DNA from 2 places in the Brevibacterium luteolum genome. Region 2 is predicted to be linked to the other one. Evidence: riboswitches for the same ligand, from Rfam matches in the RefSeq annotation. Region 2 holds a riboswitch; the other holds the start of a gene.
What was found. Region 2 has a riboswitch for FMN ahead of ribD (bifunctional diaminohydroxyphosphoribosylaminopyrimidine deaminase/5-amino-6-(5-phosphoribosylamino)uracil reductase RibD). Riboswitches for the same ligand answer to the same signal wherever they lie in the genome.

Region 1 (14,304 bases), on a different contig from region 2:
AAGGTCCCGCGGTTCGCCTTCGAGAAGTTCCCGGCCGCCGACCCGACGCTGACGACGACCATGAAGTCCGTCGGCGAGGCGATGGCCCTGGGCCGGAACTTCACCACCGCCCTGCAGAAGGCGATGCGCTCGATCGAGCAGAAGAACTCCTCGTTCTCGTGGAACGACCCGCTCGACATCTCCACCGATGCCGCGCGCGCCCAGGTCATCCGCGACCTCGGCCATGCCACCACCGAGCGCCTCTACACCGTGCAGCGGGCACTGGCCGCCGGCATGAGCGTCGAGGAGGTCCACGAGGCCTGCGACATCGACCCCTGGTTCCTCGACCAGATCCAGCTCATCAATGATGTCGCCGAGGAGATTGCCGCCGCTGAGAGCCTCGACGTCGAAACGCTGCGCCTGGCGAAGAACCATGGCTTCTCCGACGCCCAGATCGGCCAGCTGCGCCACCTCGACGAAGGCGTCGTCACCGCCGTGCGCCAGGCACTCGGGCTGCGCCCGGTGTTCAAGACCGTCGACACGTGCGCTGGCGAGTTCGAGGCGAAGACCCCGTACCACTACTCCAGCTACGACGACGAGACCGAGGTGTCCCCGCGCGAACGCGAGGCCGTCATCATCCTCGGCTCCGGTCCCAACCGGATCGGCCAGGGCATCGAATTCGACTACTCGTGCGTGCACGCCACCATGGCACTGGCCGAGGGCGGCTACGAGACGATCATGGTCAACTGCAACCCCGAGACCGTCTCAACCGACTACGACACCGCCGACCGGCTGTACTTCGAACCGTTGACGTTCGAAGACGTCATGGAGATCTACCATGCTGAGAAGCAGGCCGGGCCTGTCGCCGGCGTCGTGTGCACCCTCGGCGGGCAGACTCCGCTCGGCTTGGCCGACCAGCTCAAGGCCGCCGGCGTGCCGGTGCTTGGCACCCAGCCGGAGGCCATCGACCTGGCCGAGGACCGCGGCGAGTTCGGCCAGGTGCTCGCCGAAGCCGGGCTGCGCGCGCCCAAGCACGGGACCGCCACGACCTACGATGAGGCCCAGTCGATCGCCGAGGACATCGGCTACCCGGTGCTCGTGCGCCCCAGCTACGTGCTCGGCGGCCGCGGCATGCAGATCGTCTACGACACCGAACAGCTGATGAACTACATGGCAACGGCCACCGAGGTCTCGATCGACCGGCCGGTGCTCGTCGACCGGTTCCTCGAAGACGCCGTCGAGATCGACGTCGACGCCCTCTACGACGGCAACGAGACCTACATCGGCGGGATCATGGAGCACATCGAGGAGGCCGGCATCCACTCCGGTGACTCCGCCTCGGTGCTGCCGGCCCTGACCCTGGGGGAGAACGTCATCGAGCAGGTCCGCAACGCCACCGCCGCGATCGCCCGCGGCACGAACGTGCGCGGCCTCATCAACATCCAGTTCGCCGTCGCCGCTGACGTCCTCTACGTCATCGAGGCAAACCCGCGCGCCTCCCGCACGGTGCCGTTCGTCTCGAAGGCCACCGCGGTGCCGCTGGCCAAGGCCGCCGCGCTCATCGCCGTCGGCAAGTCGATCAGAGAGCTGCGCGGCAGCATCCTCGCCGCCGAACACGACGGCTCGACCCTGCCGGATGACCACCCGGTCGCCGTCAAGGAGGCGGTGCTGCCCTTCCGCCGGTTCCGCACCGTCGACGGCAAGGTCGTCGACTCGATCCTCGGTCCTGAGATGCGCTCGACCGGCGAGGTGATGGGCATCGACACCGCCTTCCCCGTCGCCTTCGCCAAAGCCGAGCTCGCAGCCGGAGCCGCCCTTCCCACCTCGGGCACGGTGTTCGTCTCGGTTGCCGATCGCGACAAGCGCTCCTCGGTGCTGGCGGTCAAGCAGCTCGTCGACATAGGCTTCGACGTCGTCGCCACCGCCGGGACCGCGGCGATGCTCGACCGCTACGGCATCACCAGCACCCGGATCGCGAAGTACTACGAGGCCGCCGAAGGTGAGCGCACGATCCTCGATGACATCACCGAAGGCCGCATCGACCTTGTTATCAATGTGCCGGCCGGCCGGCAGGAGCGTGCTGACGGCTACGAGATCCGCGCAGCCGCCGTCGCCTCGTCGATCCCGCTGGTGACCACGGTCGCCGAATTCACCGCCGCGGTCACCGCGATCGAAGGCCAGCGGGCAGCGGCCTTCGATGTGCGCTCCCTGCAGGACTGGGCATGAGCCAACACGACACGGGCGCCCAGCCCGAGCGCGACTACGGACGCGACTGGCCGCAGGCCAACCGGACCCGGCTGTGCGTCGGCATCGACCCACACGCCGGGCTGCTGGCCGACTGGTCGCTGCCGGATTCGGCAGCCGGGGTGCGCGACTTCGGGCTGCGCGTCGTCGAGGCGGCGGCAGGGGAGTGCGGGACGGTCAAACCGCAGGCGGCGTTCTTCGAACGCCACGGCTCCCGCGGCCTCGCCGCCCTCGAAGACGTCCTCGGTGCTGCCCACGATGCCGGGCTGTCGACGATCCTCGACATCAAACGTGGAGACATCGGCTCGACAATGGCAGGCTACGCCGAGGCCTACATGAACCCGGCCTCCCCGCTGTACGCCCACGCCGTGACCCTCTCGCCGTACCTGGGCTTCGGCTCACTCGAACCGGCCTTCGAGTGCGCACGCACCTACGGCACCGGCGCCTTCGTCCTCGCACTGACCTCGAATCCAGATGGGGCCAGCGTCCAGCATGCGCGCACCTCCGGCGGCCCATCGGTCGCCGCCGAGGTGATCGCAGGCGTCCGGGACGTCAACGCACAGCTCGGTGCCCCACGCCTCGGCGTCGTCATCGGCGCGACCACCGGCACTGCCGCCCGCGACCTCGGCATCGACCTGACTGCAGGCGACTACCCGATCCTGGCACCGGGCTACGGCGCTCAGGGCGGGGGAGTCGAGGATCTGCACTCCGTGTTCGGAGCAGCGTTCGCAGACGGCCGTGTCATTGTGAATGCCGGACGCACGATCCTCTCAGCAGGGCCGGCGATTCCGGCGCTTCAGGAGCGCATCCGGGAAACGACCCGTGCGCTCACCGGTGCAGACGGTCTACACTGATACAAATCTGCTGATGCGGACTGGACCACTAAGGAGTAGACGTGGCTCTCCAACCCCTGACACCCGAACAGCGTTCTGCAGCACTCGACAAAGCGTTCAAGGCCAGGCAGGCTCGGGCAGATGCCAAGGCCGCACTGAAGTGCGGTGAGAAATCCCTGTCGACAGTCCTGAAGGAAGCAGCAGACGACGAAGCACTGAGCAAGATGAAGGTCCATGACCTGCTGCGCTCCATGCCCGGCGTCGGAAAACGCCGCGCCTCCGTGCTCATGGAGCAGATCGGCATCGCCGAATCCCGGCGACTCAAAGGCCTCGGTGTGCACCAGAAGGCCGCACTCCTGGAGAGATTCGAAACCGCGTGACACAACGACTGACTGTTCTGGCAGGACCGACCGCCGTCGGCAAAGGCACCGTCGGCGCACACATCCGCAGAAACTTCCCACAGATCTGGTTCTCCGTATCCGCCACCACGCGCCCACCGCGTGAGGGCGAACGCGACGGCGTCGACTACTACTTCGTGACCGAAGAGGAATTCGATCGGATGATCGACGACGGTGAACTCCTCGAATACGCAACCGTGCACGGCCGGTACCGCTACGGCACGCCCGCGAAACCGGTGCGCGAAGCGCTCGAAGCCGGTTCGCATCCGCTGCTGGAGATCGACCTGCAGGGCGCCCGCCAGGTCAAGGAGACGATGCCCGAGGCGAGGTTCGTGTTCCTCGGCCCACCGAGTTGGGATGAGCTCGTCCGCCGGCTCATCGGCCGCGGCACCGAATCCGAAGAGGAACAGGCCCGCCGGCTGGAGACTGCGAAGGAAGAACTCGCCGCTGAGACCGAGTTCGACCACACCGTCATCAACCACGACATTTCAGAAGCCGCCGAGGAACTAGTAACATTGATGGGGTTGTCAATCGACAACACCCCCGACAACTGATGGAGTTTGAGTGTCCGCTGAACCGAAAGGTATCACCAATCCGCCGATCGACGACCTGCTGGCGGTGACGGATTCGAAGTACGAACTCGTCATCGAATCGGCTCGCCGCGCCCGGCAGATCAATGCCTACTACGCGCAGCTCCAGGAAGGCCTGCTCGAGAACGTCGGCCCGCTGGTGACCCCGGAGCCGAACGAGAAGCCGCTGTCGATCGCCCTGCGCGAGGTCAATGAGGGCAAGATCCTCATCCGCGAGCCGCGTGAAGAGGACTTCGCCGCGCCGGTCATCGAGGACTTCGAGACCGCTGAAGCCGACATCGACCTGAGCTTCGACACCCCCACCGAGCAGTGAACATCGTCGTAGGGGTCAGCGGCGGCATCGCGGCCTACAAGGCCTGTCATGTCGTCCGCGCCCTGCGAGAACTCGGGCACACCGTCAAGGTCGTGCCCACTGCCTCGGCGCTCACCTTCGTCGGCGCTGCCACCTGGGAGGCCCTGAGCGGCCAGCCGGTGCAGACGAGCGTGTTCGAACGCATCGACGAAGTCGAGCACATCCGCATCGGCCAGCACGCCGATCTCGTGCTCATCGCCCCGGCGACTGCCGACCTCATCGCCCGGCTGCGCGCCGGAAGCGCCGATGACCTGCTGACCGCCACCGTCATCTCCACCACCGCACCGGTGGTGCTCGCACCTGCGATGCACACCGAGATGTGGCTCAATCCCGCCACCGTGGACAACGTCGCAGTGCTGCGCAAACGCGGCATCCATGTCATCGAACCGGCCAGCGGCCGGCTCACCGGAGCCGACTCCGGTCCCGGACGGCTGCCCGAACCCGAGGACATCGTCACCGCAGCCCTCGACGTCCACCGGACCCGCACTTCGGGAACGGAGACCGAGGCGGCACTTGCCGGCCGGCGCGTGCTCATCACCGCCGGCGGCACCCGCGAGCCGCTCGACCCGGTGCGCTTCCTCGGCAACCGGTCCTCAGGCAAACAGGGCATCGCCCTGGCCCGCGCCGCAGCAGCACTCGGTGCCGATGTCACCCTCATCGCCGCCAACGTCGACGATCGGCTGCTGGAGAACCTCAGCGACCGGATCACCGTCACCGGCATCGAGACGACCGCCGAGCTGCAGGACGCCGCCCAAGCCGCCCAGCCCGATGCCGACATCATCATCATGTGCGCTGCCGTTGCTGACTACCGGCCGGCTGAGACCGCCGCGCACAAGATGAAGAAATCCGGGGACTCCGGACTGACGATCGAACTCGTGCAGAACCCCGACATCCTCGCCGGTCTCGTCGACACCCGCGCCGAGGGTCAGACGATCATCGGATTCGCCGCCGAGACCGGCTCCCCGGACGCCAGTGCCGAACAGCTCGCCCAGCAGAAGCTGCTGCGCAAGGGCTGCGACATGCTCGTGCTCAACGACGTCTCCGCCGGCCAGGCCTTCGACCGCGATGACAACAGCCTCGTCGTCTACGAACGCATTGATGCTGACGCCTCCGAGGGTGGAACCGCTGGTGAGAGTGCCGGTGTGCGCGAGGTGCTGCGCACGGCCGGGTCGAAGGAGAATGTGTCGCAGGAAGTCATGGCCGCTGTCGCTGTCCGTGCGAATCGATAGGATGGCCGGGTGAGCACACAACATCTTCGCCAATTCACCTCAGAGTCCGTCACCGAAGGACACCCCGACAAGATCTGCGACCAGATCAGCGACGGCGTCCTCGACGAACTGCTGAGCCAGGACCCCAACGCCCGCGTCGCCGTCGAGACGATGGTCACCACCGGCCTCGTCCACGTCGCCGGTGAAGTCTCGACAGACGGCTACGCCGATGTCGCCGGCATCGCTCGAAGAATCATCACCGGCATCGGCTACGACTCCTCCGAAAAGGGCTTCGACGGCCACTCCTGCGGCGTGTCCGTCTCGATCGGCGCGCAGTCGCAGAACATCGCCGATGCTGTCACCACCTCCCTTGAACACCGCACCGGCGGCGAGGTCGAAGATGCCGACTCGCTGCTCGGCGCCGGCGACCAGGGGCTCATGTTCGGCTACGCCGATGATTCCACCGACGTGCTCATGCCCCTGCCGATCCACCTGGCGCACCGGCTGAGCGAACAGCTGAGCCGGGTGCGCAAGTCCGGCGGGCTGGACTACCTGCGGCCCGACGGCAAGACCCAGGTGACGATCGGCTACGACGGCGACACCGCCTGCACCGTCGAGGCACTTGTCGTCTCCACCCAGCACGATGCCGCGATCGGCCAGCACCAGCTCGAAGCCGACGTCAAGCGCGAGGTCATCGAACCGGTGCTCGCCGACTTCAGCCTCGACACCGCCGCCACGAAGTTCTACATCAACCCCGCCGGCCCGTTCGTCGTCGGCGGCCCGATGGGCGACGCCGGACTGACCGGCCGCAAGATCATCGTCGACACCTACGGCGGCTTCGCCCGCCACGGCGGCGGAGCGTTCTCCGGCAAGGACCCCTCGAAGGTCGACCGCTCCGGTGCCTATGCGATGCGCTGGGTGGCCAAGAACGTCGTCGCCGCCGGCCTGGCCCGCCGCTGCGAAGTGCAGGTCGCCTACGCGATCGGCTCCGCCCGCCCGGTCGGCCTCTACGTCGAGACCTTCGGCACCGAAACCGTCGACCCGGCCCGCATCGAAGCGGCCATCCGCGAGGTCTTCGACCTGCGCCCGTCGATGATCATCAAGAGCCTCGACCTCAAGCGCCCGATCTACACCGAGACCGCCACCCACGGTCACTTCGGGCGCACCGTTGAGAACTTCACGTGGGAGCGCACGGATCGCGCCGAGGACCTGCGCCGCCTGTGCTCCTGACCCGGTCAGGGGAGCAGACACATGAGCCAGCAGCCGCGGCTCATCGCCGACGACGGCGATGACGACGGCCTCGACACCGGCATCAGGGTGCGCGGCGGCAAGACGCCTGCCGCGCACCTTCCGGTCGCCGAGGTGCTGGTCGAAACCCAGCTGCCGCACCTGGCCCGCCCTTTCGATTACGCCGTCACCGAAAGCCTCGCCGCTGACGCACAGCCCGGAGTGCGCGTGCGGGTCCGCTTCGCCGGACGGCTCATCTCCGGATTCGTCGTCGCCCGCAAGGACAGCACCGAACACGTCGGCGAACTCACCGCCATCGAACGCGTCGTCTCCGACCTCGTCGTCCTCACCCCCGGGCTGCGGGCCCTGTGCGAGGAGATCGCCTCCCGCTATGCCGGCACCCTGCCCGATGTCCTGCGCCTGGCGATCCCGCCCCGGCACGCGACGGCTGAGAAGCGCGCCCGTGCAGCAGAACCCGAACCCTTGGGCGAAGTCGAACGGCAGCAGATCTGCGATGAGATCAGCGCCCACACCGATGAGCCAGCGGACTTCACCGACTACCTCACCGCCCTCGACACCTGGATCGGCGATACACCGTCCGAGGCCACCGACACCGGACGCCCATCTGCCGGCCCGCGCGCAGCCATGGCGCTGCTGCCAGGAAGCATGCCGGGCACCGGCTGGATCCACTACGGACTGCGCGCAGCCGCCCGCGTGCTGCGCACCGGCCGATCGGTGCTGTGGCTCGTACCCGATCACCGCGAACTCTCAGCCCTCGAAGCCGCCCTCGGCGACCTCAAGCCGCTGGCCATCCGCCTATCAGCCGACCAGGGCCAGTCCGCCCGCTGGTCAGCCTGGGTGCGCGCCCTGCACGGGGCAGGCCGGCTCATCATCGGCACCCGCGCCGCCGCCTTCGCCCCGACATCCGACATCGGCCTCGTCATCTGCCTCGACGACGGCGACGAGAACTACCTCGACCAGCACGCCCCCTACCCGCACGCCCGCCAGGTGCTGCTCACCCGCATCCAGCAGACCGGCAGTGCAGCCCTGTTCCTTGACTACAACCGCACCGTCGAGATCCAGCGGCTCGTGCGCATCGGCTGGTTCGGTGAGATCACCTATCCGGGACCGGTTCATCGCCAACAGGCCCCGATCTGCCAGCTGCCACCCGACGACCTGCCGCCGCACCAGCATCAGCGGCTGCCCGAACTCGGCTTCCGCCTCACCCAGGCAGCGATCGGGCGGACGACGGAATCCCCGGCCATCGGACCTGTCCTCGTGCAGGTCCCGCGTGCCGGCTACCTGCCGGTCGTGGCCTGTGCTGGCTGCCGCAGCGTCATCGAATGCCCGCAGTGCGCCGGCAAACTTGAAGCCGCCTCCCAGACCGGTCCGTTCGCCTGCCGCGCTTGCGGCTTCCGCGCTGAGACCTTCACCTGCCCGCAGTGCTCCAGCAACGCCATCCGGTCGGTCGTCGCCGGCATCGAGCGCACCTTTGAAGAACTCGGCCGCGCCTTCCCCGGCACCAAGGTCATCCGCTCGGGCGGCAGCCACATCATCGACCGGGTCCCAGACGAACCGAGCATCATCGTCGCCACCACAGGCGCCGAACCGTATGCAGACAACGGCTACGCCCTGGCCCTGCTGCTCGATTCGCTGTGGCCAGGCCCCGGTCTGCAGGCCACCGACCGCGCCATTGCTCGCCGCATGCGGGCCGCCTGTCTGGTGCGCGGCTGGCAGCACGGCGGGCGCATCCTGCTCATGGACGACGACCCCTCGATTCGGCAGGTCATCTCCGACTTCGCACCCGTCGCCTGGGCCGATGAGCAGTACCAGGCGCGCAGCGAGTTGCGCTTCCCGCCGGCCGTGCGCACCATCGGCCTGCGCGGCGACCGGTCCGCCGTCGCCGAGGTGGTCGCTGCGGCCTCCGAGGTAGGGGAGGTGTGGGACATCTATGCCCACGACGAGCCGTATGAGCGCATCATCGGCACGACGATCGCCTCCGGTCCTGCTGTCACCCGGCGCATCGCCGCCGAGGTCGCCGCCCGGTCCATGCGGCATGAGGAGTCCGTCTTCGCCCGGGTCGACGATCCCGACGTGCTCTGAACCGGCCGGCCCGGTCGTTAGACTGGCGGGGTGAGAATCGTCTTCGCAGGAACCCCCGCCGTCGCCGTGCCCGCTCTCGAGGCGCTGCTTGAATCCGACCATGAGGTCATCGCCGTGCTCACCCGCCCCGATGCCCCGGTCGGCCGCAAGCGCGTGCTGACCCCGAGCCCGGTGAAGGAGCGCGCCCTAGCCACCGGCATCCCGGTGCTCGAGGCCGCCCGGCTGCGCGGGGAGATCCTCGACGAACTCGAAGCCCTCGGCCCCGATGCCGTCGCCGTCGTCGCCTTCGGTGCGATCGCCGGACCTCGTGCCCTGTCGATCAGTGAGCACGGCTGGTACAACCTGCACTTCTCCCTGCTGCCCCAGTGGCGCGGGGCAGCACCGGTCCAGCGGGCGCTCATGGCCGGACAGACGACCTCAGGAGTCACTGTCTTCCGCATCGACACCGGCATGGACACCGGACCGGTCCTCACCCAGCAGGAACTCGACCTGCCCTCGGCACCGGCCGGAGAGGTCCTCGACTCCTACGCCCGCACCGGGGCGGAGCTGCTCGTCACCGCCTTCGATCAGCTCGCAGACGGCAGCGCCGAACTCACCCCACAGCACGGTGAGACCAGCCACGCTGAGAAGATCACCCCCGACGAAGCCGAACTGCCCTTCACCGCCACCACCGCCGAACTCGTCGCCCGCGCCAACGGCGTCACCCCAGCACCGGGCCCATGGGCGCTCATGGACGGCAAGCGCACCAAGCTCTCCGGCATCACCGCCGCCGATGACCTCAGCAGCGCCGCCTGGCAGCAGCCCGGCCGGCTCGCAGCCGCCGCTGACGGCACTGTGCTCATCGGCACCAGCGACGGCGCCGTCGCTGTCGAACGCATCCAGCCCTTCGGCAAGGCGATGATGGACGCCGCCGACTTCCTGCGCGGCCGCGGCCAGGCCGCCTTCGACATCAGCGAGGAGCCCGGCGATGCGTGAGCCCAGCGGAGACCGCAAACCCGCCCCCGGCAAACCCGGCCCCGGCGTCAAACGCCGCCGTGCCAGCCACGGCCGCACCCGCGTCAACCCCGGTAGGCGCATCGCCTTCGACGTTCTCATCGCCGTCGACGATGACGACGCCTACGCCAACCTGCTGCTGCCCCCACGGCTCAGCCGTGCCGGGCTGAGCACCGCCGACGCCGGGCTGGCAACCGAACTGACCTACGGCACCCTGCGCGGCCGCGGTCTTTACGATGCGATCATCGCCCACGCCGCCGGCCGGCCGGTCAGCAAGCTCGACACGCCCGCCCGCAATGCCCTGCGGCTGGGTGCCCACCAGCTGCTCGACATGAACACCGCCGCCCACGCCGCCGTCAACGAAGCCGTCGGTCTCATGCGGGCGACTAAGCACATGAAGGCCGCAGGCTTCGTCAACGCCGTCATGCGCCGCATCAGCGAACGCACCCGCATCGAGTGGCTCGACCTCGTCACCAGAGGCGCCAGCGACGACGAGCAGATCGGGCTGACCTACGCGCACCCGGCCTGGATCGTCACTGCACTGCGCCGATCGCTCACCGCCCACGGGCGCGATGCCGGCGAACTCACCGCACTGCTCGCAGCCGACAATGTGCCCGCCCGCGTGTGCCTGACAGCCCTGCCCGGCCTGGCCGACCGGGAGGCGATCGCCGCCGACTGCGGAAAGCCCACCGCGCTGTCCCCGCTCGGCGTCGAACTGTCCTCCGGAGACCCCTACACACTTCCTGAGGTGCAGGCAGGACAGGCCCGCGTCCAGGACGAAGGCTCCCAGCTCGTAGTCCTCGGCCTGACCGCAGCCTGCGCACCTGACGGCCCGGTCCTCGACCTGTGCGCCGGGCCCGGCGGCAAGACTGCCATCCTGGCAGCAGACGCCGCTGCCACCGGAACACCAGTCGTCGCCTGCGACGTCTCCGCACACCGCGCCGAACTCGTCCGCGACTCCGTACGCGCCATCGACGCAGACGTCACCGTCCTCAACACCGACGGCCGCAGCCTGGCAGACGAGCACCTCGGCCGCTACACCCGCGTGCTCGCCGACGTTCCCTGCACCGGCCTCGGCGCGCTGCGCCGCCGACCCGAAGCCCGCTGGCGGCGCAAACCTGAGGACGTCGAGGCACTGCAGCCCATCCAGCGCGAACTGCTGACCCGGGCGATCGAGCTCACCGCACCCGGGGGAGTCGTGGCCTACACCACCTGCTCGCCCCACCACGGGGAGACGATCAACATCGTCACCGAGGTGCTCACCGCCTCGGGCACGGACGTCGAGGTGCTTGACGCGCCGGCGATCCTCGCAGACGTCACCGGCCAGGAGGCCGCCCAGTTCGCCTCGGCGCCGATCGGCACCGGGCAGGCCGTGCAGCTGTGGCCGCACGTGCACGGCACTGACGGGATGTTCCTGGCACTGCTGCGCCGCACCGGCTGAAGCGCTGAGGCTCTATGCTGGGAGGGTGAGCATTCGCATTCATCCCAGCATCCTGTCCTGTGACTTCTCCCGCCTGTCCGAGGAACTCGACGCGATCTCAGCAGCCGATATGGCCCACGTCGACGTCATGGACAACCACTTCGTTCCCAACCTCACCTTCGGCCCGCCGGTCGTCGAGCGGATCCGTGAGGTCTCGCCGATCCCCATCGACGCACATCTCATGATCGAGCAGGCCGACTGGCACGCCCAGGTCTACGCGGAGATGGGCTGCGCATCGGTCAGCTTCCACGCCGAAGCCTCCGCGGCCCCTGTCCGGCTGGCCCGCGAGATCCGCGCACTCGGGGCGAAGGCCTCGCTGGCGATCCGCCCGGCCACTCCGATCGAGCCCTACATCGACCTGCTGGCCGAGTTCGACCAGATCCTCATCATGACCGTCGAACCCGGATTCGGCGGCCAGTCATTCCTCGACGTGTGCCTGCCGAAGGTGGCCCGCACCCGCCAGGCGATCGAAGACGCCGGTCTCGAAGTACAGCTGCAGGTCGACGGGGGAGTCTCAGCCACGACTGTGGCCCGCGCTGTGGCCGCCGGAGCGAATGTGCTCGTGGCAGGCTCCGCCGTATACAGCGCTGAAAACCGCAGCGCAGCGATCGAAGAGCTGCGCGAACTCGCCCTCGACGCCCTGCGCTGAACAGGCATGCGCGGCAAGACAGAAGTTGCCGCGCATGTGAGCCAGAGCCTATAGTGCCACCAGGAGTACGTGCTCCGGGGTCGGTGAAAGTCCGAGCCGGCGGTGACAGTCCGCGACCCCCGTTCCGACGGGGCTGAACTGGTGGGATTCCAGTACCGACGGTGAAAGTCCGGATGGGAGGAAGCACGTCTGCGTCCGCGCAGCTGATGGCGATATGTGCCTGAGCCTACGCGGCGCCACCGCGCTATTCACGCGTCGCAACCCCCGGAGCCTTGAGCGAAAGGTTTCGGAAAGTGGATATCATCTCGTGGCTCAACGCCCCGGTCTTCGAACTCATGGGCAAGCCCGTTCCCTGGTCCGATGTCATCGGCAACATCTGCGCACTGGCAACGGTGTTCCTGGCGCTGCGGCGCAACATCTTCTCCTGGCCAGTGCAGATCACCGGCTCGATCTTCCTGTTCTCGGCCAGCATCTCGGCAGGCCTCGGCGGCAACGCTGCCCGCCAGGTCGTCATCGTCGCCGCTGCGATCTGGGGATGGAGCCAGTGGAAGCGCTCCCAGGAGGAGACCGGTGAGATCCGCGTGCGCTGGGCGACCTGGCCCGAACGACTACTGCTCATCGCCGCCCTGGCCGCAGGCACTGCCGGTTTCGGCTGGATCCTGGCGTGGGGCGACTGGTCGTGGAACCCATACCCGGACGCCTACATCTTCATCGGCTCACTCGTGGCGATGTACGCCCAAGGCCGGGCGATCGTCGAGTTCTGGTTCGTGTGGCTGGCCGTCGACCTCGTCGGGATTCCACTGGCCATCATGGGCGGCCTGCTGTTCTCCGGCATCGTGTACTTCGTCTTCCTCATCATGGTCATCGTCGGCATCGTCGACTGGGCGAGGAAGTCCAAGCAGACGATCGCATCACCGAGCGAACCCGCACAGACGATCGCCGGGCACTGCGCCGACGGCTGAGGGTCTTCGAACGTCGTGCTGACGTCGACCCCGATCATGTACGTCCGCCCTCGGCATTGCCCTCAACCATCCGGTCTGTGCGCCATCCCGCACGGGGCAGGCTCCCGAGCTCACGGCAGGAGGTTTCGGTGGCCTGGAGCTGTGATCCTCCCCTTACTTCCTCCTGATCGCAGTTTCATACGTCCTCGTCTGGATGCGCCGGGCGCCGGCCGCAGCCTCTGGAGCCGCTGCTTCCAGCTCCTGCGCTGGGACTTCGCCTCTCTGCTCTGTAGGGCGGCGCCTGAGACTCTCTGCAGACTGGTGCCGGTGGTGTATTACCCTGGCCGTGTGAAGACCTTCGAAGAACTGTTCGCAGAACTGACCGAAAAAGCAGCCACCCGTCCCGCTGGTTCGTCCACCGTGGCCGAGCTGGACGCCGGAGTCCATGCGATCGGCAAGAAGGTCGTCGAAGAGGCCGCCGAGGTGTGGATGGCCGCCGAGTACGAATCCGATGTCGAACTCGCAGGTGAGATCGCTCAGGCGATCTACCACCTGCAGGTGATGATGATCGCCCGCGGGATCAGCCTCGACGACGTCTATCGCGAACTGTGAGCCGAAAGGAAGCTGTGAGCCGAGAAATCACCGATACCGGCCGCATCCCGGCGGTCCGGGCCGACGGCATGCTGCGCGTGGCTGTGCCTAACAAGGGCTCGCTGTCCGAATCAGCGACGACGATGCTGCGCGAAGCCGGCTACCAGGTGCGCACGACCTCCAAGCGACTCGTCCACCGCGACGTCGACGCCGGCATCGAGTTCTTCTACCTGCGCCCGCGCGATATCGCCGTCTATGTCGGCCGCGGGCTCATCGACCTCGGCATCACCGGCCGCGATCTGCTGCTGGAATCCGGTGCCGAAGCCGAGGAGCTGCTGCCGCTGGGCTTCGCCCGCTCCCGTTTCCACTACGCCGGAGCCGAAGGCGCTTTCCACGAGATCGACGAACTCGAGGGCCTCACCATCGCCACCAGCTATCCGACGCTGGTCGAACGCGACCTCAGGCAGCGCGGACTCGAAGCCCGGGTCATCAAACTCGACGGGGCCGTGGAGGTCTCGATCGAACTCGGTGTCGCCGACGTCATCGCCGATGTGGTCGAAACCGGCACCACGCTGCGGATGGCCGGGCTGCAGACCTTCGGCGAACCGGTCCTGCACTCCGAAGCCGTGGTCATCTCCAACCGGAAGTCGAACCCGGGCACCCGAAAGTTTCTGCGCCGGCTCGAAAGCGTCATGGTCGCCCGCGACTACGTCCTC
Region 2 (14,304 bases):
GAGTTCGACTCCGGCCTCGGTGTGCCCGGCGCGCTCGCGGACCCCGCCGGCGGCGGCGATGAGCGGGAACACATGCCCCGGCCGGGTCAGCTGCTCCGGGCCCGCCTGCGGGTCGGCCAGCATGCGCAGGGTTGTCGTGCGCTCACCGGCGCTGATGCCGGTGTCCAGGCCGCGGGCATCGCAGCTGACGGTGTAGTTCGTGCCCTTCGGGTCCTCGTTCACCGCGGTCATGGCCGGCAGATCGAGGTGGGCTGCGATCTCAGCGGTCATCGGCGCGCACACCACGCCGGAGGTGTGGCGGACGATGAAGCCCATCCACTCCGGGCTCAGCAGCTCGGCCGGCACGATGAGGTCGCCTTCGTTCTCGCGGTCGGCATCGTCGACGACGATCGTCGGGACACCGCGGCGCAGTCGGCTGATCGCCTCCTCGATCGAGTCGAGCCCGTGTGCCGGGGACGCGTCGGCTGCGGTGGTCTCCCACGGCTTGTCCTGCCACGGCGACGGCGGCGCCTGCACGGGATCGGCACGTCGCACGTGGCGTCCGGCGAGGCTCTGGGCGTACTTGGCCAGCACATCGGTTTCGATGTTGACGAGGTCCCCGACGCTCGCCTGCCCGAACGTCGTCGCGGCCAGGGTCGCCGGGATGAGCCCGACTTCGCACCACGGCTGCCCGGCACCTGCCGGGGAGACGGCGGTGATCGTCAGCGAGGTCCCGTCGAGTGCGATCGAACCCTTCTCCACGCACAGCGGGGCGAGCGCGGCTGGCAGCTCGATGCGCATCCGCGTCCACGCCCCGCAGTCCTCGAAGACGCTGATCCGCCCGACCCCGTCGACGTGACCTTGGACGATGTGCCCGTCGAAGCGCCCGCTGGCCGGCATGCAGCGTTCGAGGTTCACCTGCGTGCCCGCCCTCAGCGCACCCAGGCTCGTGCGCGCCAGCGTCTCGCCCATGATGTCGGCGGTGAAGATCCCCGGGCCCGAGGTGCTGGCCGGGTTCTCATCTGCCGGCGCGGCTTCGGCGGAGGTGCGGGTGGCGGTGAGGCAGACGCCGTTGACGGCCAGGGACCCGCCGGCTGGCAGGTCGTCGATGAGGCTGCCGGCCCTGATGCTGATGTGGGCGGTGTCGGTGCCGGGAACGGAGGTGACGGACAGGACGGTGCCGGTGGCTTCGATGATGCCGGTGAACATGTGGTGACTCCTGTGGTCGGTGGTGGATGGGGTTGGCGGTGCCGGGGCCGGGGCGGCGGGTGCCGGTCTCAGGTGCAGGATGGTGTCGGTCCCGCTCGCGGCAGCGGCAGGGGCGGCAAGGTCGTCGGGGATGAAGCGCGGGGCGGCTGCGAGTGTCGGCACCTCAAGGCCGGCGGTGGCGGCGAGCCCGCCGGTGCCGAGCAGCTGCGGGCCGAGGTGGAGGAACAGCTCGTCGACGAGCCCGGCGGTCAGGAAGCCGCTGAGCAGGTGCGCCCCGCCCTCAATGAGCACGTGCTCGATCCCGCGCGCCCGCAGCTGCCGCAGCGCGTGCAGCAGGTCGTGGGTGCGCAGGTGGATGGTGCGCGGGTCGGCGGCGAGGTGGCTGGAGGCGTCGAGATCGCGGGTGCCGATGACGACCGGCACCGGCTGCCGGGCCGCAGCGCGGCCGTCTATGCGGGCGGTGAGCCGCGGATTGTCGGCCCGGGCGGTGCCGGTGCCGACGATGACGGCGTCGACCCGGGCGCGCAGCGCGTGCACGCGGGACCGGGTCTCATCGGAGGTGATCCACTGGCTGGTGCCGTCGGCAGCGGCGATCCGCCCGTCGAGGCTCTGGGCGAGCTTCGCCGTCACGAATGGCCGGGCCTCACGCTGCGCGGCCACCCACCGGTGATTGAGCACCGCCGCCTCATCGGCTGCCAGCCCGGCGACCACCTCGCGTCCGGCCGCCCGCAGCACCTCGGCGCCACCGGTGGCGACCGGATTCGGGTCGGCTGCCGCGTAGACGATGCGCGGGATCCCGGCCCTGACGATCGTATGCGCACACGACGGGGTCCGGCCGACATGGGCGCACGGTTCGAGCGTGACGACGAGCGTGGCGGTGCCGAGGTCGATGCCGGCTGCGACGGCGGCTGCCAGGGCTGCCGGTTCGGCGTGCGGGTGCCCAGCACCTGCGTGGTAGCCGGTGACGATCGTCCCGTCGGCGCCGATGACGGCCGCACCGACGAGAGGGGTGGCCCCGCGCTGGCCGCGGCGGGCGGCGGTGAGGGCAGCGGACATGGCCCGGCGTTCACGGGCAGTGATCCCGGCGGCAGGCGCGGCGGGTGCAGATGAGCGGTGCATTCTCCCTCTCCTCCTACCGGGGAGACGGGAGACAGGCGGCAGGCGTCCGCGCAGACACGGGTGCGCCGCTGCCGGTCCAGGCAGACACGGGTGCCCTGGACCGTGTGTTCCTCCCATCCAGACTTTCACTGTCGGTCTCGGAATCGCACCGAGTCAGCCGAACCCCTCCGCCCGTCTGGGCCTCGGCGTTCGGGTCGCGGACTGTCACCGCCGGTACGGAATCTCACCGTCCCCGGAACATCTGCCCACACCGTAGCACGCGTCACAGACACACCGGTCACCGCACCCGAGGCGGTGGGCGCCTCCCGTGCTTTGCCAGCACCGTTGTCCGGCCCGTCTGGCATAGTGAAGACAGGACGCTCACCAGGGAGATCATCACGGTGTCCCTGCTTGCGAAGGAACAGTCATGCACCCGTTCTCCCACCCCGCGCTCGCCCTCATCGCCGCAGGCGCCGCTCTCACACTGGCCGCCGGATGCACAGCCGCAGAGGACGCGCCCGGCAGCTCACCTGCGCCCAGCACACCGGAACCGCCGCAGCTGAGCGAGGCGATCACCCTCGACTTCTACGCCAGCCTGCTGGCCGACAACGACACCGACCGGGCGCTGGTCGCCGACGCGATGGGCGGCAGGCTCGTCGCCGTCGGCGCCGATGGTGCCGAGCTGTGGACCCACCAGGCGCAGGTCGATATGGACCGGCCCGACAGTGTGGCCGCCTACTCCCACGGTGAGACCGTCATCGTCGACGACGGGACCGGCCGTCTGCGGGCACTCGACTGGGGCGATGGCAGCGAAGCCTGGACCTATACGCCTGCCGATGCCGATCTCGGCTGCACCGAACCGGGTGACTACTACTCTTCCTCCTCCACCGGAACGAGCGCCCTGGGCGAGGATGGGATCATCCTGCTCGAATACGGGATGATCGACGCCGATCGCGGCAGCTGCACCGGTGATGAGCAGAAGGCCATGGTCCTCGGCCTCGATCCTGCCTCCGGCCAGCCTGCCTGGCCGGCCGTGCAGGCGACCGCCGATGCGCAGCCCATGGGCGGGGCGAACCTGCAGATCACCCCGGACCGCACGCACGCCTACCTGCCGTGGCGCGATGGCGACGGCAGTTTCCTCACCCGCCTCGACCTGGCATCGGGTCAGCATGCCACAGTCGATCTCAGTGAGTACGGGGAGCAGGACCTCGGCTTCGGGATCTACCCGCAGAAGGCACCCGGAACGCTTGTCTACGCCTTCGGCACCGCCGATCCTGACGCACCGTACTCCGGGTCCGTCACCCGCACCGCACTGCTGAGGCTGCCGATGGACCTGCCGGAGAGCTCTGAGGCGCTCACCCCGCTCAGCGCTGCCGACGATCCTGGCCTCGCCGCGGGCATCGACTTCAGTGAGGAGCCGGTCGACTACTGTGCCGCCCGGCCCGTCTCTACCGCCTCGGGCACCTTCGTGTGCGCGAGCACCCAGCTGTTCGCCTCCCGGATCCTGGTGCTCGGCTCACTGCTCGACGGCGAGGCCTGGCACACCGACATCTCCGAGGACGCTTTCGAATTCGGGCTGTTCAACGAGCAGTACGGTCGCCTCCACACACCCGTCGACGGCACCGACGCGCCACTGGTCATCATGCCCGGTCTCGACGCCGGTGTCCGGGCCGTCAGCGCCGTTGACGGATCGACGCTCTGGGAGGCAGGCGAAGACCTCGACCCGCTCGATCCGGTCGAAGGCAGCTACGGATTCGGCGGCAACGGCGCATTCCCGCAGCTCGGCCTCATCCCGGTGCTGCTCAACGATGCGGTGCATTTCTTCACCCTTGACGGCAAGGAGCACGCCGAGGCCCACGCCGTCGGCCAGTATGCCGAGCCGAGTGCCACCGGCCGCTGGTTCGCAGCAGCCGCCGGTGAGTCCACCACGCTGTGGACCGTCACCGGCGGCTGAACGATGCCGCTGTGCGGCGCCGGTAAAGCTGCGCTGCGTCTTACCAGCCGCGTTCGGCCAGGCGGTGTGGGGCCGGCAGGTCGCTGACGTTGAGGCCAACCATCGCCTCACCGAGTCCGCGGGAGACCTCGGCGAGCACCTCGGGATTGTCGTAGTTCGCCGTGGCCTTGACGACGGCTTTGGCCCGTGCCTCCGGGTTGCCGGACTTGAAGATGCCTGAGCCGACGAATACGCCCTCAGCACCGAGCTGCATCATCATCGCCGCATCGGCAGGCGTGGACACGCCCCCGGCGACGAAGGTGACGACCGGCAGGCGGCCGTCGCGGGCGACCGTGCGCACGAGGTCGAACGGCGCCTGCAGCTCCTTGGCCGCAACATAGAGCTCATCTTCGTTCAGCGCAGCCAGGCGGCGGATCTCACCGCTGATCGTGCGGATGTGGCGGGTCGCCTCGGAGACATCGCCGGTGCCGGCCTCACCCTTCGAACGGATCATGTCGGCACCTTCGTTGATGCGGCGCAGCGCCTCTCCGAGGTTGGTGGCCCCGCACACGAACGGCACCTCGAAGGCACGCTTGTCGATGTGGTTGACGTAGTCGGCAGGGGAGAGGACCTCGGATTCGTCGACGTAGTGCACGCCGAGAGACTGCAGGATCTGCGCTTCGACGAAGTGGCCGATGCGCGCCTTGGCCATGACCGGAATCGACACGGCATCGAGGATCCCGGAGATGAGGTCCGGGTCGCTCATCCGGGCGACGCCGCCCTGGGCGCGGATATCGGCGGGCACCCGCTCGAGCGCCATGACCGCCACTGCTCCGGCATCTTCGGCGATGCGGGCCTGATCAGGGGTGACGACGTCCATGATGACGCCGCCGGCCAGTGAGCGTGCGAGCTCGGAGCTCAGCTGGGCGCCGGTGGCGCGCTGCTGCGCGGCGCCGTCGGCAGTCCCGGCAGTGTGCGTGTCCGCAGCGGCGTTGGCGGTGGTGTCGGTCAGTGTGGCAGTCATGCAGTCTCCTGGGTTGTGGCGGGTGCCGGACACCCGCTGGTGGTGAACCGGACGTCCAGGCGCCCGACGGGGTATTCGTGAGCCTAACGAGCATTGGACTGCAGATATAGTCCAGATCCAGGGGTATTCTGTAGTCCAGTTGCGCGGTTCCGGATGGCCGCGAGACCAGAGACCAGGTGGGGGAGGGGTGCTCATGGCGCACGACGCGGATCTCACGGTGCGGCTCGACCGCAGCTCGCGCATCGGTCTGCCGCTGCAGATCGTCGCCGGCATCCGGGCCGAGATCGTCACCGGCCGTCTGCGCCCAGGCGACAGTCTGCCCTCCAGCCGGGTGCTCGCCGCGCAGCTCGGTGTCGCCCGCGGCACCGTGCAGACGGCGTATGAGCATCTCATCGCCGAGGGGCAGCTCGTGACAGCCGCCCGTTCGGGCACACGCGTCAACCCGGCACTGCAGACGGCGCGGACTGGTCGCGCTTCGGCCGCGCGCCGCTCGGGGTCACGGGCCGTGACGGGCCGAGCGATGCCCTCCCACCACTCCACTGACATCGCGGCGGAGGTGCGCATCGATGCCCGGGGTGTGAGCGTGCGCCCCGACCCGCGCGATGAGCCCGACTTCCGGGCTGCCTGGCGCCGCGGACTCGACACCCGCGACGTCAGCGATGACGGCTGCGGCACCCAGACGGTGCGCCAGGCGATCGCCGGGCACCTGCGGCTGGTGCGCGGCATGCAGGTCGAGCCCGCCGACATCGTGCTGACCGCCGGCGCCCGCGACGGGTTGCGCACCGTCCTCAACGTCCTCGCTCCCGCAGCGCTCGGAGTCGAGAGCCCGGGCTTTCCCGGTCTGCGCCGGGCACTGGCGAACACCGCCACCGTCGATGTGCCCGTCGACACCGACGGCATCGACCCCGCTGCGATCCCGATGCAGCTGCGCGCCCTGCTGCTGACGCCCAACCACCTGCATCCGCATGGAGATTCGATGAGCGCGACCCGGCGCGTGCAGCTGCTGCGCTGGGCCGAATCGTGCGGCGGCCACCTGATCGAAGACGACTACGACACCGAAGCCCGCTACGCCGGCAGCCTGCCGCCGACTCTCGCCGACCTCGACAGCAGCGGCCGGGTGCTGCACCTCGGATCCTTCGCCACCCTGCTCGGTACGCGCCTGGGCATCGGCTACATCATCGCCACCGGCCCGCTCAGCGCTGGGATCGCCGCCCACCGCCGGATGCTCGGTCCCGCCGCCTCACCGCTCATCCAGGCAGCGCTCGCCGACTACCTGGACTCCGGCGGTCTGCGCAGGCGGATGCTGCGGATGCGCAAGCGGCTGGCAGCCGCCGCCGAGGCGGTCGATGCCGCAGGCCTGCCGGTGACCCAGGTGCGCGGGCGGGTGATCCTCGAGCGGCCGGCCGGGGATGCGCGGCGTTTGCGGCGCGCACTCGCTGAGCGCGGCATCCTCGTCGACGACCTGGCCGGCAAATGGACCGGCGGGCAGCAGACCGGCATCGAGATCGCGCTGAGCTCGCTCACCAGCCCGGAGCTGACTGCTGTCCTGGCGGCTCTGCGCGCCGAGCTCAGCCAGCGCTGATGGCGCTCAGCAGCGGTCGCCGGGCATCACTGCAAGCGGATCCCGTTCGGCGGCCGGCAGGTTGAGATCCGGCTGCGCCAGCGCCCGCGCCAGGGCGGCCCGCGGTGTCAGCGGCTGATGGGCAGGCGCGCCTGCGAACAGCTCGCTGCGCCAGCTGTCACCGGAGGAGACCATGTCCTCCTGGAGCGATTCGATGAGCGCTTCGACTGTCGATCCCGGCAGATCCGTCAGCACTGCTGCAGCCTTCGCCACGAGCGGCTCCGGCAGCGGTCCGCCGGGCAGCTGCGGGCGGATGAGCCCGCTGAGCTCGGTGAGCAGATCGATGAGCTCGGGGTACGACATCACCGTCCCGCCGCCGATCGAGAACTGCCCGGTCGGCAGATCGACCCGCAGCGCCGCCTCGATCGCGGCGGCCACATCGGTGATGGCGATCGGCTCGACGAGGTGGCGCATCCACGACGGCACCACTATGACCGGCAGCCGGGTCACCAGCTGCCGGATGAGTGCCAGGCTCGTCGAGCCCGCCCCGATGATCATCGCCGCACGCAGCGTGATGACCGTGGCGCTGGCCCGGGAGAGCTCCTGTTCGACCTCGAGCCGCGAGATCAGATGCTCGGACAGGCGCTCCTCGCCGACAGCCGGGATGATCCCCGAGAGGTAGACGATTCGGTTGATGCCTGCAGCATCGGCTGCCCGGCGCACGCGCTGAGCTGACTGCCGGTCAACTGTGCGGAAGTCAGACCCGCCCATCCCGTGGACGAGGTAGACGATGGCATCGGCAGCGCTGTGAGCCACCGCCGCAGACACGGATGCGTCATCGGTGACGTCGAGTCGGGCGGCGGTGACGCGGTCTGCCCACCAGAACGCCCTGAGCTTCTCCGGTGAGCGGGCAGCAGCGGTGACGGTGTGCCCGGCACCGAGCAGGACGGGGATCGTGCGCGAGGCGACGTATCCGGTGGCGCCGATGAGCAGAACTCGCATGTCATCTCCTAGACTGGTGCCATGACGTCGCAGCTGGTGCTCACCTCACGTGCGGCTGTCTGGGCGCCGGCGACCGCCACCATTGTCCTCGGCGGGCTCATCCTGCGCAAGGCCTTCGGCCTCGGCACATCTGCCGGCACCGCGGCACTGCCGCTGTGGAGCCTTGCCCTCGCCGCGGTGTGGACGCTCGGCGGGATCGCCCTCCTGCTGCTCACGCGAGCGCATCTCACACGTCACCGCTCCGCTGATCCGGCGCCCGGCCCGCCGGCGCACCGTACTGCCGCCTCGGCCGGGTGGCGGGCGCTGGCTATCGGTGCGGTGCTGGCGGGTGTGTCGCTCCTCGGTGGCTGGATCCTCAGCCTCATCCCGGTGACCGCGCCATGGATCACCGCCGCCCTCGTGACTGCCGGGAGCTCGGCGGCCGGGCTGACGCTGGCGGCGGCTGTCGTCACGGGGCTGTCGGAAGAGGTGTTCTTCCGCCTCGGCCTGGCCGACCTGTTCCGCGGCCACGCCCGCTGGATCGCCCCGACCGTCATCTACACGCTCGTCACCTTCGCAACGCTCAACCCCGGCCTCATCGCCGCCGCCCCCGTCGTCGGACTCGCCGCAGCCTGGGCCCGCGAATCGACTGGCCGCTGGTTCGCTCCGCTCATCGTCCATGGCCTGTGGTCGATCGCCATGGTCGGGATCTTCCCGCTCGCAGCCCCCGTGCCGGGAGGCATCTGATGGTCGCCTGGATCGCCCCACCACCGGCCGCGCCGCGGCGTCCCGGCGCCGAGGCGGGTCGCGCCGAGGCGGGTCGCGCCGAGGTGGGCAGCGTGAGCGCGTGGAGCCGCATATGAGCACCCCGGAGCGGACCGCAGACGGCCGTTACATCATCGTCAGGGGCAGGCGCTGGCGAGCCCAGGATCCTGTGCTGCCCGAGGCGCTGACCGCCCCGCTGCTGAGTGCCCTCGGCACTGCCCGCTCGCAGCTCTCCCGCCGTCACCAGCTGAACGACGAGCAGACTGCAGTGCTGCGGCAGCGCGTCACCTGGGCCAAAGAGGGCCTCGGTGAGCGCGGCACCCCGTGGTGGGAGCTGACCGAGGATGAGCGGCTCGCCCGCGCACGCGACCGGCTGCAACGACTGACACGCCGGGATGGCGCAGTGCGCGACGGGGGTCGCTGAAAGAATTCTGCCTGCCTGCGGAATAATCTCCCCTCCCGCAAAGTTGAGTCTGGTGTACGCAACTTTCATGATGCTGGGTTTGACAGTCGAATTCAGCGTGACCAGACTTGAGTCAGATGCGCTCAATGCCGGCGCCAGCCGGGTTGGGCCTGACTCAGAAGAGAAGGAGAAACACTATGGCTCGTGCAGTAGGAATCGACCTCGGCACCACCAACTCGGTTGTGGCCGTGCTTGAAGGCGGCGACCCCAAGGTCATCGCCAACGCAGAAGGCGGCCGCACCACCCCCTCGGTCGTGGCGGTGAGCAAGAACGGCGACTTCCTCGTCGGTGAGATCGCCAAGCGCCAGGCCGTGCTCAACGTCAAGAACACCGTCGCCTCGGTCAAGCGCCACATGGGCAGCGACTGGACCACCGAACTCGACGGCAAGACATTCACTGCACCGGAGATCTCTGCCCGCATCCTGCAGAAGCTCAAGCACGATGCTGAGGAGTACCTGCAGGAAGAGGTCACTGACGCCGTCATCACCGTCCCGGCCTACTTCAACGACTCGCAGCGCCAGGCCACCAAGGACGCAGGCAAGATCGCAGGCCTCAACGTCCTGCGCATCATCAACGAGCCCACTGCCGCCGCACTGGCCTACGGCCTCGAGCGCGGCAAGGAGGACGAGCTCATCCTCGTCTTCGACCTTGGCGGCGGCACTTTCGACGTGTCCCTGCTCGAAGTCGGCAAGGATGACGATGACTTCTCGACCATCCAGGTCCGTGCGACCTCCGGCGACAACGAGCTCGGCGGCGACGACTGGGATCAGAAGATCGTCGACTGGCTCGTCAGCCAGGTCAAGAACGGCTACGGCGTCGACCTGACCAAGGACGCCGCCGCTGTCCAGCGCCTCAAGGAGGCCGCGGAGCAGGCGAAGAAGGAGCTGTCCTCGGCGACCAGCACGAACATCTCTCTGCAGTACCTGTCGATGAGCGACAACGGGCCCGTCCACCTGGATGAGACCCTCACCCGCGCGAAGTTCGAGGACCTCACCAAGGACCTCCTCGAGCGCACGAAGGCTCCGTTCAAGGCCGTCATCGCCGATGCCGGCATCTCGGTCGACGAGATCGACCATGTCGTGCTCGTCGGCGGTTCGACCCGCATGCCGGCCGTGGCCGAGGTCGTCAAGGAGCTCACCGGCGGCAAGGAGCCCAACAAGGGCGTCAACCCCGATGAGGTCGTGGCGATCGGCGCCGCCGTGCAGGCCGGTGTCCTCAAGGGCGAGCGCAAGGACGTGCTGCTCATCGACGTCACCCCGCTGTCCCTCGGACTGGAGACCAAGGGCGGTGTGATGACGAAGCTCATTGAGCGCAACACCCCGATCCCGACGAAGAAGTCCGAGACCTTCACCACGGCTGAGGACAACCAGCCGTCTGTGTCGATCCAGGTCTTCCAGGGCGAGCGCGAGTTCACCCGCGACAACAAGCCGCTGGGCACCTTCGAGCTCACCGGCATCGCCCCTGCACCGCGCGGCATGCCGCAGATCGAGGTGTCCTTCGATATCGACGCCAACGGCATCGTGCACGTGTCCGCCAAGGACAAGGGCACCGGTCAGGAGCAGTCGATGACGATCACCGGCGGCTCGGCGATCCCGCAGGAGGACATCGACCGGATGGTCCGCGAGGCCGAAGAGCACGCCGATGAGGACAAGAAGCGCCGCGAGGCCGCTGACACCCGCAATATGGCTGAGAACCTCGCCTACCAGACCGAGAAGCTCATCACCGACAACGACGACAAGCTGTCTGAGGATGTCAAGACCGAGGTGCAGGGCGATGTCGACGCGGTGAAGGAAGCGCTCAAGGGCGAGGACGACGAGGCGGTCAAGACCGCCGTCGAGAAGCTCAGCCAGTCTCAGACGAAGATCGGCGAGGCACTGTACCAGCAGGGCGGCGCCGAGGGTGCTGCCGGAGCCGAGGGAACCGCAGATGCCGGTTCCGATGCGACTGAGGACGACGTCGTCGACGCCGAAGTGGTCGACGAAGACGAGGAGAAGAAGTGATGTCCGCCGAGAATCCTGAACAGGGCTTCTCGTTCACCGACAAGCGTCGGGTGGATCCGGAGACCGGCCAGGTGCGCCAGCCCCAGGCCGGCTCCGGGGACACCGGAGCCGCTGAGCCGAGCGAGGCTCAGGAGCAGGCGCAGGCCGCAGCAGCCGAGGGCCGGCTCGACAGCGACGGCCCGGAGGTCGCCACTGGCGGCGAACCCGCCGCCGAGACCGACCCGGCCGCCCAGGCAGCCGAGCAGGCCGAGGCTGCCGCGCAGTCTGAGGGAGCCGAGCAGGCTCAGGGAACCGCGCAGGCCGAGGCGCCCACTGCCTCGGGCGCGGAGACCGGCGAAGGCGCGCTCGATCCTGAGAACGTCAGCCCGGCCAACGACACGGAGGCCGAGCTGCTCGATCACCTCAAGCGGATCAACGCCGAATACGCCGCCTACCGGATGCGCTCCCAGCGGGAGCAGGACCGCGCGAAGGAAGCCGGTGTCGCCAGCGTCGTCGAGGCGCTCTTCCCGGTGCTCGACGAGGTCCGCCTGGCGCGTGAGAACGGCGACGTCGAGGGCCCCTTCGACACGCACGTGACGAAGCTCTTCGACACGCTGGCCAAGCTCGGCGTCACACAGTACGGCGAGGTCGGTGAGGAGTTCGACGCCAACATCCACGAAGCGCTCATGCAGCAGCCCAGCGACGAGGTCGAGACACCCACGGTGTTCCTCGTCATGCAGCCGGGCTACATGCTCGGCGAGCGGGTGCTGCGCGCCGCCCGCGTCGGCGTGCAGGCCCCGGCAGACTGATCTGCACAGCCGGCACCCGGCATGAGCCGAGCGCGGCGTGAGCTGCGGATTCCGTTCCCGAGGCGGCCACCGCCTCGGGCACGGACCGGATGGGCAGGCAGACGGCCTGCGCATGCGGTGCGTGAGGAACGACAGACCGGCAGCCGCGGCTGCCGCACAGCAGACGGGAACAGACATCCAGACACACACGACAGACGATGACGGCGCGAGCCGGAAAGGAGGTGCCAGGTGAATTCCGGACCTCAGAACGAATGGTTCGACACGGACTACTACAAGATCCTCGGCGTCTCCAAGGACGCCTCGCAGTCGGAGATCAAGAAGGCCTACCGGAAGCTGGCCCGGAAGTACCATCCGGACACCAACCCCGGTGACAAGGCCGCAGAGGAGAAGTTCAAGCAGATCGGGCAGGCCAACCAGGTGCTGTCTGACAAGGAGACCCGCGAGCAGTACGACCAGGTGCGGGCGATGGGCCGCGGCGGTGCCCGGTTCTCCGCCGGCGCCGGCGGACCCGGCGGTGCCGGCGGTGCCGGCGGTGCCGGCGGGTTCGAGGACATCTTCTCCGGCCTGTTCAATACCGGAGGCGGCGGCACCCGCACCCGCTACACGACCCGCAGCCCCGGTGGCGGGCCGGCTGGCTCGGCTGGCGGGGACATCCCGCCGGAGTTCGCTGATCTGTTCGGCGGATTCGGCGGCTCCTACGGCGGCAGCCCCTATGACAGCCCGTACGGCGGTGGGTTCTCCACCGGCCCGCTCAAGGGCGGGGACATCAAGGCCAGCACGAAGCTGTCCTTCACTGAAGCCGCCAAGGGCGCAACAGTCAAACTGTCGATGCCCGGGGGCAAGCCGCTGACCGTGCGCACCCCGGCCGGCGTCAAAGACGGGCAGAAGATCCGCCTGCGCGGCAAGGGCAAGGCCAGCCCCAACGGCGGCGAACCCGGTGATGTCATCCTCACCGTGCAGGTCGAACCCCACCCGGTGTTCACCCGCGACGGCGCGAACCTGCGGATGACGCTGCCGGTGACCTTCGACGAGGCTGCCCTCGGCGCCGAGGTCGAGGTCCCGACACTCGGTGGGATGCCGGTGCGGGTGAAGATCCCGGCCGGCACACCGTCGGGCCGCACCCTGCGGGTGCGCGGCAAGGGCATCGAGACGAAGAAGCTCACCGGCGACCTGCTGGTGACCGTCGAGATCGCCGTTCCGAAGAACCTGACGCCCAAGGCCAAGGAAGCGGTCGAGGCCTTCCGTGAGGCCACCAGCGGTGAAAATCCGCGAGCCGGGCTGCTCGACCGGGCCCGGGAGAGATGAGCGGGGTGAGCGTCGATGAACATCGGAGCGACAGCCGCCGTCTACGTCATCTCCGTTGCCGCTGAGCTGGCGGGCATGCACCCGCAGACGCTGCGGCAGTACGACCGGATGGGACTGGTGGTGCCCAAGCGCACCGCCGGTGCCGGACGGCGCTACTCACCGCGCGACATCGAGCGGCTGCGGCTGATCCAGAAGCTGAGCAAGGAAGACGGCATCAATCTCGCCGGCATCAAGGAGATCCTCGCCCTGCACCGCGACCTCGACGAAGCCCGCGACGCCGCCACCCAGGCGCATGCCGCCGTCCACGAACTGCGCCAGCAGGTCGAAGGACTGCGGCAGCGCGTGCAGGCCGAATCCCGGGTCTTCGCCGCCGGGCAGAGCGGCGACATCGTCTCCGTCATGCACGGCAGGCGCCCGCGGGTGCGCATCGCCGGGGCTCTTCCCTCAGCAGCCAGCGCCCGGCCCGGCGGCAGTGAGGCCGATCGCGCCTCCCGCGACATCCTCCTCTACCGCCGCCGGTGACGCGGCAGCCTGCGAGGCGATCTTTCGCACCTGACCATGCGAAGCGGCGCCCAGCTCAGAAGCTGGGCGCCGTTTGCGCTGTCCCGGTGGTGCGGCCCCGCTGCCCAGGTCGTACCGCCCGGACTTGATCGCCTCAGATGAGGGTGTCGAGAAACAGTGGTGCCAACGCGAACCACTTGAGCAGCACGACAGTCGGCCCGTGTCGAACCGGGGCGTCGGTCATGCCCGCTGTGCTCGCTTCCGGCCGACGATCCACAGGATGATGCCGAGAATCGTCAATCCCACGCCGAGCAGGCCGCCGAACACAGCGATGAGAATGCCGCCGACGGTGGAGAAGATCCCGCCGACCGACAGGGGTGGGGCGATGATGACATCGGGTTGGTTGCACGTGATCGAGTAGGTGCCCGCTTCCCGGACCGAGAACCCGTCGATCGACTCATAGGTCCTGCCGTCGAAGGAGTAGGACGACGTCTGATTCGTTCCCTTGCCCACCGGAGTGGGCCCTGTGATCGTGCAGCTGGTGAAGCCGGAGTCCTCCGGCGCGTAGACCTGCCACTCAGACTCCGCCTCGAAGAACTGGCTCGTAGTGCCGTTGACGCGGATCGCCTCATCGGAGAACCCTGACAGGGACGAAACGCCGGCGATCGTCATGATGATGCCGCCGATGATGGTGAGT

Region 1: linked by a shared signal. The riboswitch ahead of M3C25_RS01065 (nicotinamide mononucleotide transporter family protein) and the one ahead of ribD (bifunctional diaminohydroxyphosphoribosylaminopyrimidine deaminase/5-amino-6-(5-phosphoribosylamino)uracil reductase RibD) in region 2 are both predicted to bind FMN.

Annotation. Positions count from the first base shown of each region.
Region 1 covers NZ_JALXPM010000002.1:78,047-92,350, forward strand. Annotated here, with positions in the region: gene carB (carbamoyl-phosphate synthase large subunit) at 1-2,205, shown strand, start outside; gene pyrF (orotidine-5'-phosphate decarboxylase) at 2,202-3,077, shown strand; gene mihF (integration host factor, actinobacterial type) at 3,119-3,436, shown strand; gene gmk (guanylate kinase) at 3,433-4,008, shown strand; gene rpoZ (DNA-directed RNA polymerase subunit omega) at 4,019-4,357, shown strand; gene coaBC (bifunctional phosphopantothenoylcysteine decarboxylase/phosphopantothenate--cysteine ligase CoaBC) at 4,354-5,625, shown strand; gene metK (methionine adenosyltransferase) at 5,635-6,834, shown strand; gene M3C25_RS01045 (primosomal protein N' family DNA-binding protein) at 6,856-8,934, shown strand; gene fmt (methionyl-tRNA formyltransferase) at 8,965-9,909, shown strand; gene M3C25_RS01055 (RsmB/NOP family class I SAM-dependent RNA methyltransferase) at 9,902-11,368, shown strand; gene rpe (ribulose-phosphate 3-epimerase) at 11,394-12,056, shown strand; FMN riboswitch at 12,122-12,247, shown strand; gene M3C25_RS01065 (nicotinamide mononucleotide transporter family protein) at 12,350-13,018, shown strand; gene M3C25_RS01070 (phosphoribosyl-ATP diphosphatase) at 13,346-13,609, shown strand; gene hisG (ATP phosphoribosyltransferase) at 13,678-14,304, shown strand, end outside.
Region 2 covers NZ_JALXPM010000016.1:28,575-42,878, reverse strand. Annotated here, with positions in the region: gene ribD (bifunctional diaminohydroxyphosphoribosylaminopyrimidine deaminase/5-amino-6-(5-phosphoribosylamino)uracil reductase RibD) at 1-2,307, opposite strand, end outside; FMN riboswitch at 2,409-2,551, opposite strand; gene M3C25_RS05850 (outer membrane protein assembly factor BamB family protein) at 2,714-4,240, shown strand; gene pdxS (pyridoxal 5'-phosphate synthase lyase subunit PdxS) at 4,281-5,243, opposite strand; gene pdxR (MocR-like pyridoxine biosynthesis transcription factor PdxR) at 5,437-6,825, shown strand; gene M3C25_RS05835 (NAD(P)H-binding protein) at 6,832-7,806, opposite strand; gene M3C25_RS05830 (CPBP family glutamic-type intramembrane protease) at 7,828-8,532, shown strand; gene M3C25_RS05825 (biopolymer transporter Tol) at 8,645-8,974, shown strand; gene dnaK (molecular chaperone DnaK) at 9,151-11,013, shown strand; gene M3C25_RS05815 (nucleotide exchange factor GrpE) at 11,013-11,801, shown strand; gene M3C25_RS05810 (DnaJ C-terminal domain-containing protein) at 12,030-13,106, shown strand; gene M3C25_RS05805 (heat shock protein transcriptional repressor HspR) at 13,122-13,628, shown strand; gene M3C25_RS05800 (hypothetical protein) at 13,848-14,304, opposite strand, start outside.